DNA from 4 places in the Paenibacillus sp. N3/727 genome. Region 4 is predicted to be linked to each of the others. Evidence: predicted binding sites of a transcription regulator. Region 4 holds the regulator's gene; each other region holds the start of a gene.
What was found. The regulator LexA, encoded in region 4, represses DNA repair genes until DNA is damaged. The targets are predictions, from matches to a motif close to CGAACATATGTTCG.
Positions count from the first base shown of each region.

Region 1: a site for LexA is predicted at 1,026-1,039, ahead of MNQ98_RS10105 (YhjD family protein). Genes of this name have one in related genera too.
Region 2: a site for LexA is predicted at 1,716-1,729, ahead of addB (helicase-exonuclease AddAB subunit AddB). Genes of this name have one in related genera too.
Region 3: a site for LexA is predicted at 1,300-1,313, ahead of MNQ98_RS09725 (YhjD family protein). Genes of this name have one in related genera too.

Region 1 covers NZ_CP093336.1:2,287,536-2,290,898, reverse strand. The annotation lists gene hmpA (NO-inducible flavohemoprotein) at 1-55, shown strand, start outside; gene MNQ98_RS10115 (VOC family protein) at 62-454, opposite strand; gene MNQ98_RS10110 (Crp/Fnr family transcriptional regulator) at 477-977, opposite strand; gene MNQ98_RS10105 (YhjD family protein) at 1,169-1,552, shown strand; gene MNQ98_RS10100 (YhgE/Pip domain-containing protein) at 1,593-3,363, shown strand, end outside.
Region 2 covers NZ_CP093336.1:1,947,130-1,950,492, reverse strand. The annotation lists gene addB (helicase-exonuclease AddAB subunit AddB) at 1-1,561, opposite strand, end outside; gene MNQ98_RS08505 (class I SAM-dependent rRNA methyltransferase) at 1,883-3,256, opposite strand.
Region 3 covers NZ_CP093336.1:2,204,512-2,207,874, forward strand. The annotation lists gene MNQ98_RS09720 (DNA polymerase IV) at 1-868, opposite strand, end outside; gene MNQ98_RS09725 (YhjD family protein) at 887-1,249, opposite strand; gene MNQ98_RS09730 (alpha/beta hydrolase family protein) at 1,633-3,129, shown strand; gene MNQ98_RS09735 (MerR family transcriptional regulator) at 3,216-3,363, opposite strand, start outside.
Region 4 covers NZ_CP093336.1:2,816,409-2,819,771, forward strand. The annotation lists gene glnA (type I glutamate--ammonia ligase) at 1-605, shown strand, start outside; gene MNQ98_RS12820 (DUF3139 domain-containing protein) at 664-984, shown strand; gene lexA (transcriptional repressor LexA) at 1,096-1,722, opposite strand; gene MNQ98_RS12830 (LysM peptidoglycan-binding domain-containing protein) at 1,899-2,270, shown strand; gene MNQ98_RS12835 (DUF896 domain-containing protein) at 2,427-2,627, shown strand; gene MNQ98_RS12840 (hypothetical protein) at 2,691-3,215, shown strand; gene MNQ98_RS12845 (HAD family hydrolase) at 3,262-3,363, shown strand, end outside.

The sequences.
Region 1 (3,363 bases), 530 kb from region 4:
GGACGAACGGATTCATTATGAATTTTTCGGCCCTGCAGCATCTTTGGAAGCTTAAACTGGCCTATTCGTGGTCCGGTGCCACAAGTTCAACCTTGATCCGATCAGGATCTTCGAAAAACACGGCATAATGGCTCGGACCGCCAGCATAGGGATACTTGTCCTCATACAGGACAGGTATCCCTTTTCTTTTTAATTCTGACGCCATATCATCCACCTGCTGACGGGATGTTGCATGAAATGCCAGATGATTCAGTCCCGTTGTGCGCCGATGGTAAGAATGGGAAAGAAAACGTTCCTCCGTCTGCACAAATACAAGATAGGTAGCTCCTTGTTTCCAGCTAATTCCGTTGTCCCATTCCTGATATGGACGATAGCCCAGTTCTGTAAGCAGCCACCCCCAAAACTCCCGACTCCGATTCAAATCACTTGTATTTATCTCCACATGATGCAGCAAGAAGCATTCCTCCCGGCTTTTCTTAATGTTGTCCTCTTAGCAGCCGATTTACGGTCTCGCGCCGCACCCCGATCAACTGACCGATCTCTTCCTGTGTAAGCAGCTCGGTCAGATGCAATCCTTGTGAATAATCATCGAGCCATTTGATCAACAGCTCCAGCCGCTCAGCGGGAGTGCCTACCGTCAGGTGGTCCAGGCGCTGCTGCATGAACCGAACCTTCTCCTGTAAAAGTCTTGCTACTTCCAGCGGCCTGTCTGGGTTCTCCTTCAACTCGCGGTACCATTCTTTTGCCGAGATGATCTCGATTTCGCTGCGGATGACCGCTGTGGCTGTACCATGTGTTTCCTTTTGGCTGATGAGTGAATGATGCGGAACTGTCTCACCCGGATACAAGATGTTGAACAGCACGATATTCCCATTCTCATGCAGCCTTGTTACCTTAAACAATCCGCTTTTGATGTGATATAAAAATTCACCGCTATCCCCTTGATGGAACAAAACTTCCCCTTTGTGCAAAATCACCAACATCACTCCCTGCTATCTGAATCAAATCCCTCTGCATGCTGCAGGCGGACACATATTTGTCATTATAACAAAAAGATAAAGATGACGAGTTCCGGCTCCAAAAAATTTACGACTTGCCAGAGTTATAATCGTCGTTTAACATGAATAACATAAGAACACACGTTTCTATATTGTAAGGAAGTGACATAATGAGAGAGCCCCTCCTCCCTCCGGCTCCGACAGAAGAAGACGATCTGCTTGTCAGATCCTATGTGGTACACGGCATTATGCTGAAAATGCTGAGACGGGACATCGATACCCTTCATACACTTTCCCTGAAAATGCCCACACTTTATATCCGCAGCCTCGGCCTCATTGAAAAGGAAACCTCCAGAAATCTCTGGTCTGTCCGCCAAAAGCTTCGCGTTCACGGTATCCGGATCTCGGAAGAAACTCGTAAATCTGGCGGAATTGAAGCCGTGTTTATGTGCCGTGGCTATAACCGGACTCTATGGTTATCATGGGAACTTATCCAGAAAGAAGCCATGAACAGGCTTTATCGGTATTCAGGTTCAAATTTGGCGGCATACTAGCCTAAACGGACTTGAAAGAGAGGGATGTGTCATCCGGAATATGATCCGTATCTACCTCACCGACCTCAAAAACATAACGACAAATTGGGCTGCTGCCGTACTGATTATAGGTCTCGCCGTGCTGCCTTCGCTCTATGCCTGGTTTAATATTGCATCCTCATGGGATCCATACAGCCAAACCTCCGGTTTATCCATCTCGGTAGCCAATCTGGACGCTGGTACGACGCTTCACGGCACACCTATCAACGCAGGACAAGAAATCATACGTTCACTCCAGAACAACCACAGTCTGGGGTGGCGGTTTACAGATCAAGAATCGGCTATAAAAGGTGTACAACACGGTGATGATTATGCCGCCATTGTTATTCCTAAGGATTTCTCGGCACGGATCGGCACCGTACTTACTGACGAACCGGTAAAAGCGGAAATTCTATATTATACGAACGAAAAAATAAATGCAGTCGCTCCAAAGGTCACAGCTAAAGGAGCGTCCAGCATCGTTGAAGAGGTCAGCAAAAATTTTATTAAAACAGCTGACGGGACTATCTTCCAAATGTTCAATGCACTTGGGATCGAGTTGGAAAATGAACTTCCAACGATTAAAAAGGTTGAGAGTTTAGTGTTTCGCATCGAGAATCATTTTCCAGAGCTAAACAGGGCCATGGAAATCGCCATAACGGATATGCAAACCGCCAGCAAACTGGTCGCCCAATCAAAAAAGACACTGCCCGTGCTGGAGGAGATGGGCCGCAGCGGTCAGGAGGCGGCAGGGGCTCTTGCCGGATTTGCCAAACAGACATCCGAAGCGTCCGTGTCGCTCGAGCCGCGTGTAAAGCAGGACCTTGCTGTGCTGAATGAAGCTGCAACCTCCGTTCAGCAGGCAATAGCCCTCGCAGAGCAGTCCGGGATTTCTCCTGAGGAAGCTCAGGCTCGCTTGAGAGAGGTTGGGACACGCGCCGGAGAAGCCGCAATAGTGGCAAATCGGCTGTCCGAATTGTTCCAGCATCTGGATTCAGCTATACCGGGCACCGGCGCGGCCGCAGCGGTCGCCGATCTAAAACGTATCAGCGAGCGGTGGGCTTCGCTTCAAGAAGGAATTCAGGCCGCCATTACGGCCATAGGACAAGATGGCGAAGCTGGAGCGAGTCAGCTCACTAAATTAAGGCAGCTGGCAGATGATGCAGCCAAATTGTCAGGTGGGCTGCTAAGTCGCTATGATAGCGAGATCGGCCCCCGGATTTCTGCAGGTCTGGAACGGGCGGGGAAGACAGCTCAGACTGTCCAAACCGAGCTAAACCAGGCTTTAAAGGCACTTCCTGATGTAAACCAAATTCTCCAACATGCAGAAACCGGCCTTGCCGCAGGTGGAAAAGAAGCTATTGCCGTACAGAACCGTCTTCCAGAAGCCGAGCAGCAAATTTCCAAACTTGCAGACGGGTTCCGCAAGCTGGAGCAAGAAGGGGATCTCAGGGAGATTATCAGTTTGCTCAAGAACAATTTCGAGCAGGAAAGCCAATTCTTTGCGGAGCCGGTGGTGCTTAAAGAAAACCGGTTGTACCCGATTCCGAACTACGGCTCAGCCATGTCCCCCTTTTTCACGACCTTATCACTGTGGGTCGGGGCACTGCTACTCGTTTCACTGCTAAGCGTAGAGGTGCATCATGAAGAGGCTGTGTTCGGAAGCACAGCAGTATATTTTGGCCGCTTTCTCACCTTCTTGTCCATCGCAGTCTGTCAGGCGCTGTTCGTCACGCTCGGTGACCTGTTTCTTCTGGGAACCTATGTCGTAAATCCCACTTGGTTTGTGTTAT
Region 2 (3,363 bases), 870 kb from region 4:
GCACATCGGCATCTTCCAGCAGCTTGTAGACCGCTGTAGCTTTGTCTCTTGCTGTCGCACCCTTCTTCATCCTCTTCTCAAAAGCGTGAAGAGGCCCAGTAATGGCGGCGCGGCATTGTTCGATAATATGGAGCCCTTTTGCCTGCTGACTCTGACTTCCCCCGTCTCCATCTTCCAGAGATAGACTCGGTATCCCTTTCCAAGGGCGTCCATCACTCCAACGAGAGCCCTGGATGCCGGATGCGAGTACATGGTTCTCGAGCGCATCCATGTTTTCTCTGGAAAGCGAACCATCCAAAGGAAGAAGCAGATCTGTTTTGACACATCGGAATACATCTTCGTAACGCCAACGCTTGCCAATCACATCTAGAGCAGAGCGTATAAACTCAACCAACGGATGATGAAGCTCACTGCGCTTCTGGTCCATGAAGTATGGCACACCGTATTCACGGAACAGCGGATTGATCATATGCTCATAATCTGCCAGATTACGGGCGAATACCGCCATTTCACGGAATCTTGCTCCTTCTTCCCTCGCCAGCCTCAGCATTTCGCGGATAGCTCCCTCCACCTCCGCACGGCGGTTATCCGCAGCGTATAGCGACAAGCCTTCCGTTTTCCCTGCTTCATCACCGTTCAGAGGACGCCACCGAGCTTTCCGGTCATACCCGCGTTCCAGATGTGCCAGTACGGAACGTTCCTTAAACCTCGGCAGCGTATCCGGGCTAAGCACCGTATGTACCGAATCCATACCCAATTCGTCAGCAATACCTTTCAACTTTATGTACGTCACAGCCGTAGGGTGGAACAAGTCCAACTCATGCGGGAGCGCACCATTCATATAAGGCTTATCTAACGTCAACGCAGTCGTTACCGATGAAGCATGCTGCATCAGCTCCCGGAGAACAACATATTCCTGCGGTGTAAAGCCGTGGAATCCGTCAATCCATATATCCGCGCTGCGGATATATTCCGATGAGGCAATCCCTTCAGCGAGCTTTACCAAAGTATCCTCTTCATCTATATAAAGCGGGGACAGCTCGTGCTCAAAATCCCGGTACAGCGTTAATACATCTTCCAGTTTGCGGCGCAGCATCGGAGGACTTCCTGTAGAGGAAGCCATATGCTCAAGCTGATTCTCAACACCGGAAGCGTCAATGCAGTATCGTTTCATCTCCGTGTACAAATCACTAAGTTTACCTACAAATCCAAGCTGTTCACTGGATGCGCCGAACAGTTTCAGCTCCTCTTTGCGTCGCTGGATAATTTTGTACAGCAGCATCCGCTTGCCTTCTTCACTAATGGCGACCCGGGCAGATCCGCCAGTCTCCTGCATAACCCGATAAGCGAGCCGGCGGAAGCTAAGTACTTGAGCGCGAAAGGTGCCTCTGATGCGGCCTGAAGTGACAATCGTATTATCCGCCTGAAAGGATGCTTGCTCCGGTACGATCAAAATGATGGGCTTTCCGTGAGGATCTTCCTCAAGCCGTCTTGTAATCTCTTCACTTATTGCGGTACTCTTTCCGCTTCCCGGACGTCCGATGACAAAACGAATCGACATGCTATGCCTCCTCAAATCTCTAAGCTATAATCAAAAAACTTCTTATATTTAAGGCTCAAATCCAAAATCAGTGCTTGCATTAAACAATGAAGTCGCTACGTAGAAGGATCGTTCTTACACGGTGTCTATTAGTATAGCATAACTGTCGAATGAAGGAACATACGTTTGGATGCCATTACCATTACAGTCACACACGGACAACCGTCATGTAAGCCGTTGTTATAGCTCTATCTTTTAAGCGGTTCGTTAGCTGTGCTCCAGACAAAAAAAGACTGCCTCATCAACGATAATACATCGCTGTATGGAGCAGTCTCCAGTATTCTACAAATTCGTTTTACTGCGGACTTCAAACACCGCAAACTTCAAATAGTGCCCCTCGTCCACACCTAGAATTTGAGGGTGGTCCTTACCCGCGGCACGCCATTCTACAAGACGCAATATTTTACCGGCATCTTGGGCAGCCTCCTTGATCGTCTCCAGGAACAAATCTGGACGCATATGGTAGGAACAGCTAGCTGTAACGAGGTACCCACCTTCATTTACCAGCTTCATACCATGAAGGTTGATATCCTTATAGCCGCGACATGCTCCCTTTACCGCTCCTTTGCTCTTGGCAAAAGCAGGAGGATCGAGAATGACAACATCCCATGTACGTCCGCCTCCAGCTGTCAATGGTTTTGAAGTATCTACCTTATGTTCTCCTCGGGCACGCTCTTCACGTTCCTCCACTCCCTTAACCTGTGAGCGAAGATATTGAAAAGCATCATCCACGACAAATTCGACGCGATCCTGAAACCCGTTCAGCTCCACATTTTCTCTGGCACTGTCAATGGCATGCTCGGAAATATCGAGACAAGTAACCTTCTTGGCTCCATATTTGCAAGCATGCAAAGTAAAGCTTCCCGTATGGGAAAAACACTCCAGAACGGTTGCCCCATCCCAATAAGGGAACGTAACCTCTTTACCGCTTTTGTTTACTGGAACCCGCAGCATTTGTCCGTCCCGCTCAAGTTCTTGCAGTGTAATTCCGCTCCGATCTCCCCATCCGATCATCAGCGGCTGTATGGAGGCTCTATTCTCACGCTGGTCAAAGAAATAACCTGTCTTCTGTCCTTCTTCAATATCGACTTTAATCTTCAGGCCATTTTCGGTAACTGTAACATGTCGTGGACATTCCCCATACAAGATTCCTTTGCGCTGCTCCAAACCTTCCAGTTCCCTTACGGAAACATCACTGCGTTCATAAATACCAGCAGGGTTCATCACTTCCACAAGCGCTTCGACAATACTGTCACGGCATTGATCCATACCGAGTGTCAACAGCTGAACAACCAACACGTCAGAAAAGCGGTCAACAATCAACCCTGGCAGAAAATCAGCTTCCCCGTACACAAGCCGGTACGCATTTTCATCACCGATAAACCGTTCGCGGTGTCTCAAACAATCCTGAAAGCGGGACACAAAGAAATTTCGGTCCATCTTCTCAAGCGACTGATAAGAGACAACTCTAACCGTGATTTGCGACTTCGGATTGTAGTAGCCTGTAGCCAGAAACCGGCCTTGATGATTCAACACTTGAACTAGCTCACCAGGTTCCGGATTTCCCTCGACCGATGCTATTTCACTTTTAAAAACCCATGGATGACTTTGTTCCAATCTTTTCTTTCGGCTGCGATCCAAAATGACCGATGGCATTCATGCTTCACTCCCTGATTTCATTCCCTTCGGACAATCACTGGCATGCGTGTCCGTAAGGGATCATATACGTAATTAATAAGAAAAACATCTATCGATGTATCTTC
Region 3 (3,363 bases), 610 kb from region 4:
AGATCAGCATGGACAGTTCATTCAATATGACATCGATATCCTCACGACTGTCATAATCGACAGGCAGTGTAGTCTGCCGTCCAATTCCTTTTTGCTGCTCAAAAGCGTCCGGGGTGACAGGGGAGTCGTCATAGCCGTTCGCCGTTCGCCATAGTACCTCGCTCCAGATGTCGCAGTTTTTTTTCATGTAACGTTTCATCTTCCGCTTGAGTTCTCCAAGAGGAGTGTGGGCCAGCTCGCCAATGGTATGAATGCCAAGGCGGGCCAAATGGCGTGTCGTTTTGGAGCCGACACCGAACATTTTGTGGACAGAGCAAGACCAGAGGGCTTCCATATTGTGTTCGTTCAATTCGTAAATGCCGTCTTCGTTTTTTTTGGCAAAATTGTCACAGGCCATTTTGGCGAGGATTTTGTTTCGTCCAATGCCGACACGGGTGTAAATGCCGGTTTCCTCCTGCACCCTCATCTGGATGTGACGGGCGAGCTCCGCAGGCGAACAACCGAAATGCGCCAGACTGGCGGTCACATCAACGAATTGCTCGTCAATGCTGAACGGCTCCACGAGATCCGAATACGACTCCAGGATGGTCATGATCTGCAGTGACAACCGGATATAGGCGCTCATCCGGGGTTTCATGACGATGAGATCAGGGCATTTCTGCTGAGCTTGCCATAAGGCTTCAGCCGTCGTTACACCGTGACTCTTAGCCAGGGGGCAGGCGGCTAGAATGATGCCGCTCCTCCGGGACGGATCCCCCGATACGACGAGCGGTTTGTTTTTGTAAGCGGGGTGGGCCACTTTTTCAACAGAGGCATAAAAGGATTGGCAGTCTGCCAAAAAGATGACACGTTGCTGACGTTTATGCATGTTATTTCACCCCTTATTCTATTCAAGACTGATGTGAAGCGCCTTGGCTAGCCGTTGCTCGATGTCGGCTCTTACAAAATCCCACTGCAGCTCCATGTGATGCTGGTAACCGCGGCACCGGTAACGGAGCAGCAGCGAATACTCCTTCCGGTGGGTTTCCATAATCGTGATGCTGCGCGCTCGGCAGTCATTTTTGAGCCGGCTCAGCCTGGTCATGGAGGATCTCTGAATCTCCCTTAGGCGTCCTATATAAAGATCCGTCAGGCCTGATGTTTCCATGCTCCGGATATCCTTCTCCAGGACATCAAGCAGGATGGGCAGGATTGTACATTCCTTCACTATTTGGAGCTCTTCCCCGGTTTGCAGCGGAGATGTGGACATAGCTGCATCGGCCTCCTCCGGTTCTTCATACATTCTTCATTATTATATACCGAACACATGTTCTATATGCAAGCGGTAAATACCGTTAATTGGGTTAGGGAAAGTAAATGACTGGCTATCAAGGCTGCTCGAAACGTCGCAGGAGGAAATTTCCGAATATTTAGATGCCCTTAAAATGCTCAACTCGGCTACTACCCAAGGCGAATAAATGTCGCTCGGCTTTCCACCTACAACCTTTGCTGGTTGATTTCTTATTTAACGATAACTAGCGATCCTTCCCAAAATAATCCTTGAATCTCCTGCTACAGGAGGTTTTATCATGTGTGCAAGAGAAGCTGCTGCATTTCTAATTCATACGCGGCAGACAAGGAGGCATATAGGATATGAGGATTGTGGAATGGATTTATCTTATTTTTAACGTGGTTATGCTTGCATGGCTAATAGGGGCGCGGAACAAGCCCCTGCGGATGCTCTGGGGTGGATTTGCCGTCTCCGCTGCACTCCTGCTTGTGCATGGATTGATGGAGGGACTGCGTTGGCCCCTGATCCCCGGTTATCTGTTAACCATGGTCCCATTGATTGTTCTGGTTGTAAAAACCCGGAATCGGTCATCGTCCAAAGCAACGGACGGACGCTCCGGCACATCAAGTTGGAAGCTGCGCCGCACACGGATGATTGCATCATCCGTACTGGTATTGGTATACGCCGCAGTGGCGCTTGGGCTACCGTTGCTGTTCCCGGTTTTATCGTTTGAGAAGCCGACAGGTCCTTATGGAATCGGGACGGTGACCTATAACTGGACGGATGACAGCCGTGAAGAAGTATTGACTCCGGAAACAGGGGATAAACGCGAGCTGGTGGTCCAAATCTGGTATCCGACAAGTAAGGATGCCAAAGGAACAACGGCGCCTTACGTGTCCGATCCGGCTGTATATGAGCAAGCTTTTCATGATGTATTGGAAATGCCGAAGCTGCTGTTCACCAACCTTTGGGATATCAAGACACATGCGATACAGGATGCGAAATTGTCCGAATCGGAAGCCAAGTATCCGGTACTTGTTTTTTCACATGGCCTGCATGGATACGAAAGCCAGAATACGTTCCAAGTCGAACAATTGGTCGGCAATGGTTATATCGTCGTGGGCATTAATCATACGTACAGCAGCATGGCTTCGGTGTTTCCGGATGGACGGGTGGCCTATTTTGAATCGCAAGGTAAGGAGGGCTTTGAAAAGCTGAAATTCAATAACTTGGATGTGCTCAACGAGGGTTGGGTAAAGGATGTTCAGTTTGTGTTGGATGAGGTGGAGAAGCTTGCAGCTAATGATCCGGATCAAAGGTTCACAGGGCATATGGACCTGGATCGCATCGGCATGTTTGGCCACTCTTTTGGCGGGGCAACAGCCGTGCAGATGCTGCTGACCGATTCAAGAGTCAAGGCAGGTATGAATATGGATGGTGTGTTGTACGGTGAGAAGCGCATTCCGGCGGAAGGTGTAGGTAAACCGTTTCTGATGATCAGTGCAGACGATACGCTGAACGGTGCAACCAGTATGAGTGATGAAGCGATTGCGGCGATGGGTACGAACCGTGAAGTGATCAAAACCTATTATGAAGAAGTATTCGCCCGGTATGCTCCGGTAACGGCAGGCGGAAACTACTGGATGAAGCTTAACAATACAGTACATCTGAGCTTTTCGGATCTGTTGCTCGTTTCTCCGCTCCTTGAATGGGCCCAGGGTGTGGATGCGCGCGGTACGCAGGAACTCGTTAACGACTACACGCTGGACTTTTTTAATCATTTTCTGAAGGGACTGCCGTTTGAGAAGCTAGACCAGTCTGTCGGAAAAAATCCTGAATTCTCGCTGGAGCAAGGGTAATCTCTTGCATACTTGGCCTGCTCAACCTTAGCGGGACGGCCCAATGCAATCTTGTCTACTGGGCCTGCCGCAGTGATGGTGATCGGCTACAACAATTCCATCTGTGTGTGATTCAATTGCTCCAGTCTGTGGCGCATCCCATCCATCAGCAGGCTGACGCCGTCTACAACTACACTAGACTTCGGGTTAAGGATTGTGCACAGTTTGTTGAAGCGCAGAATCCGCTCTGTGACG
Region 4 (3,363 bases):
TGCACTGCAACATGTCGCTCTTTAATGGTAAAGAGAATATGTTCGTAGATGAAAGTGATGAGTTGGGTCTTAGCGCGACCGCACGCCACTTTATGGCTGGTGAGCTTAAGCACGCGCGTGCTTATGCGGCCATTACCAATCCTACCGTAAACTCCTATAAGCGTCTCGTTCCAGGCTATGAAGCTCCTTGTTATGTAGCATGGTCTGCGAGCAATCGCAGCCCGATGATCCGTATTCCAGCTTCCCGTGGTCTAAGCACCCGTGTGGAAGTTCGTAACCCGGATCCGGCTGCCAACCCTTACCTGGCTTTGGCTGTTATGCTTAAAGCGGGTCTTGACGGAATCAAGCGCAAGCTTACATTGCCAGCTCCGATCGACCGTAACATTTATGTGATGTCTGAAGAAGAGCGTATCGAGGAAGGCATTCCTAGCCTGCCAGCAAACCTGAAGGAAGCTGTGAATGAAATGCTCCGCAACGAAGTCATCTGTGATGCACTTGGCGATCACGCCTTGGCTCACTTCTTCGAACTGAAAGAAATCGAATGGGATATGTACAGAACGCAAGTACATCAATGGGAACGCGATCAATATATGACTCTGTACTAATAGCTGAAACCCTTGGCGCTCTGGGCGCCGGGGGTTTTTGTTTGTAGGGGGAACTTATATGAAGAAAATCGCATGGTTCTTTGCAATTTTTGTCATTCTTTTAATTCTTGGGTATATTTTATTACAGTCGAAGTTAAATAAGCTTGAGGATGATTTACATTCCTACCTTATGAATGATAAAAACTACAATGAAGAGGATATTGTTAGTATAAGAGCACGTTTTAGCAAAATGCCTCGATTTCCTGTATACGTTATATTTGAGGACGAGCTGCATGTTACGTATGTATACACCGATAGAAATGTTGGACAATGGGTCCAAATAGGACCGAGTGATATTGATATCGAAAATGGGAGTTATAAACACGAAGATCGTGATTAAGAAAAACGAACGAAGACCCTACCAGCTATAGAAATACAGATGAAGATGTAAAAAAAGGTTACCGCTTGTCCAAGACAAGACGGTAACCTTTAATTTGTATTGAGATAAAGGCTAGTGGATATCTCTAAAAACGCCGACAACTTTACCAAGTATGGTGACATGGTTTAAGCGAAGAGGCTCATATGTCGGATTCTCCGGTTGGAGACGGATGTGGTCTTTCTCTTTATAAAAAGTTTTCACAGTGGCTTCATCTTCCTCGGTCATAGCTACGACAATGTCGCCGTTGTCAGCGGTCTGCTGCTGACGGACGATCACATAATCTCCATTATGAATACCAGCTTCAACCATACTGTCACCCATTACGGTTAACATGAATACTTTGTTGTCCCCTACAAAATGTTGCGGTAGAGGGAAATAGTCTTCAATGTTCTCTGTAGCAGTGATAGGAACACCGGCAGTAACTTTACCGACGACAGGAACTCTGGAGATGGTGTGTGTGAATAAATTACTGTTCTCCGATTCTTCTTGCCCGAGCAGCTCAATGGCTCTTGGCTTCGTAGGGTCACGACGGATTAAGCCTTTCTTCTCCAAACGGTCCAGATGACCATGTACTGTTGAACTGGAAGCCAGTCCGACAGCCTCACCGATTTCTCGTACGGAAGGCGGGTAGCCCTTGCTCCGAACTTCGTTGCGGATAAATTCCAATATCGCCTGCTGGCGGCTGGATATCTTCGACATTCCGTATCAACCCCATTTAGTAACGTTTGGGAAAATTATAACATAGAACTTCCGTTCGCACAAACATAAGTTCTAAAAAACAAATAGAACAACCGTTCGTAAAAAGTATTGAATCAAACAAGTGTTCGTGTTATATTTAAATCCATAAGAGAACACTTGTTTGGGGGATGATGATTATGTTGAGATACACTACATACCGCAGTATTTATGAAGGACAGTTTCAGGAAGAGACACATAGCCAGGCTTCTCTATGGAATCGTACGGTGGAGCTTATCAAGTCACGTGGGGCAGGTAAATTGATGCTCATACTGCTGATTGTTGTTTTAGGATGTACTGGTGCATTTTCTGTTTTTGCCGGGGGATTGGAGGAACCGACAGCGGAGAAGAATATTATTGTGCAGCCTGGTGACTCGCTCTGGAGTATTGCAGCGGCTCATAAACCGAAGAAGATGGACACGAGGGTATACATCAGTTCAATTAGGGAAGTTAACGAGTTGAAAGGACCGGATATTCAGGCAGGAGATGTGTTGTCGTTGCCTCTATGGTGAAAGATATGATACACCGATACGGAATTCATGATCTGTTAAAATAATGGTATAATATAAAGAAGAGCACATATGCGAGCTTGGTAAGGAGAGGTTTCCTTGACAAGCTCTTTTTGACATGTCAAAGTTAAGAATGAATTTTTTATTGGAGGCGAAGGTATGGATATCGATGCTTTAATAGAACGTATAAACGTTCTGGCGAGAAAAAACAAAAATGAAGGGTTGACGGAGGAGGAACAAAAAGAACGTTCTGAGCTTCGTGAAGTCTATCTTAATAATCTTCGGAGAAACTTCCGACAGCAGTTGGATTCAATCGAATGGGTAGATGAAGAGAAAGACGGTCCTGGTTTGAAACATTAAACGTTTTCCGCTTGTCTGCTCAAGAGATCTATAATATGAAGTTTAGCGAAGAGGGGGAGACTCATGTCTCGTTCATGGGAAAGAAAAGTTAGCAAGAATATGTCTCAACTTAACAAGCAGCGCAAGAAGCAGGGACAAGCAATACTTGGAACGACGAACACATCAACCAGTGACGGAGATGTATTCAAAGGACGTAAATACGTTCTGCCAATCATTTTGCTTGCACTGGCTGTTCTTTATGCGCTGCTCGGGTTGGCTACAGTTGATGCGGGAGCAGGCAGTAAGACAATGAACTACATCGGAGTCAGTTTGTACATTTTGTTGGCTTTAATGATTTTTTTGCGGAAACCATACTTGAAAGTAGGACGCAGCACAGTATCTACCTTTAAGTTTAACCGTGAACGTAAGCTGACGGCATCGGAAATATCCAAAATCAGAATTTTGCAAGGTTCTGTTGTCATCGAGAATAAAGCTCGTGGCGGAAATTGGGTGTTCTCGCGTTTGATTAACCGTTATGATACAAAAGCGATGGGGGAAAGACTGGAGCAATTTGCGAAAATCAATAATATCCCAGTAGAGCACGAATAATGGATTTGCCTGCTATTTTAGAGGGCATGTAAAGGGAGATGGAGAGATGCCGGCAACTGCGGTACTGTTTGACCTGGATGATACGCTATTGTGGGATGAAAGAAGTGTAGAGGAAGCATTTGAGGTAACTTGTCAGGCTGGGGCGGAA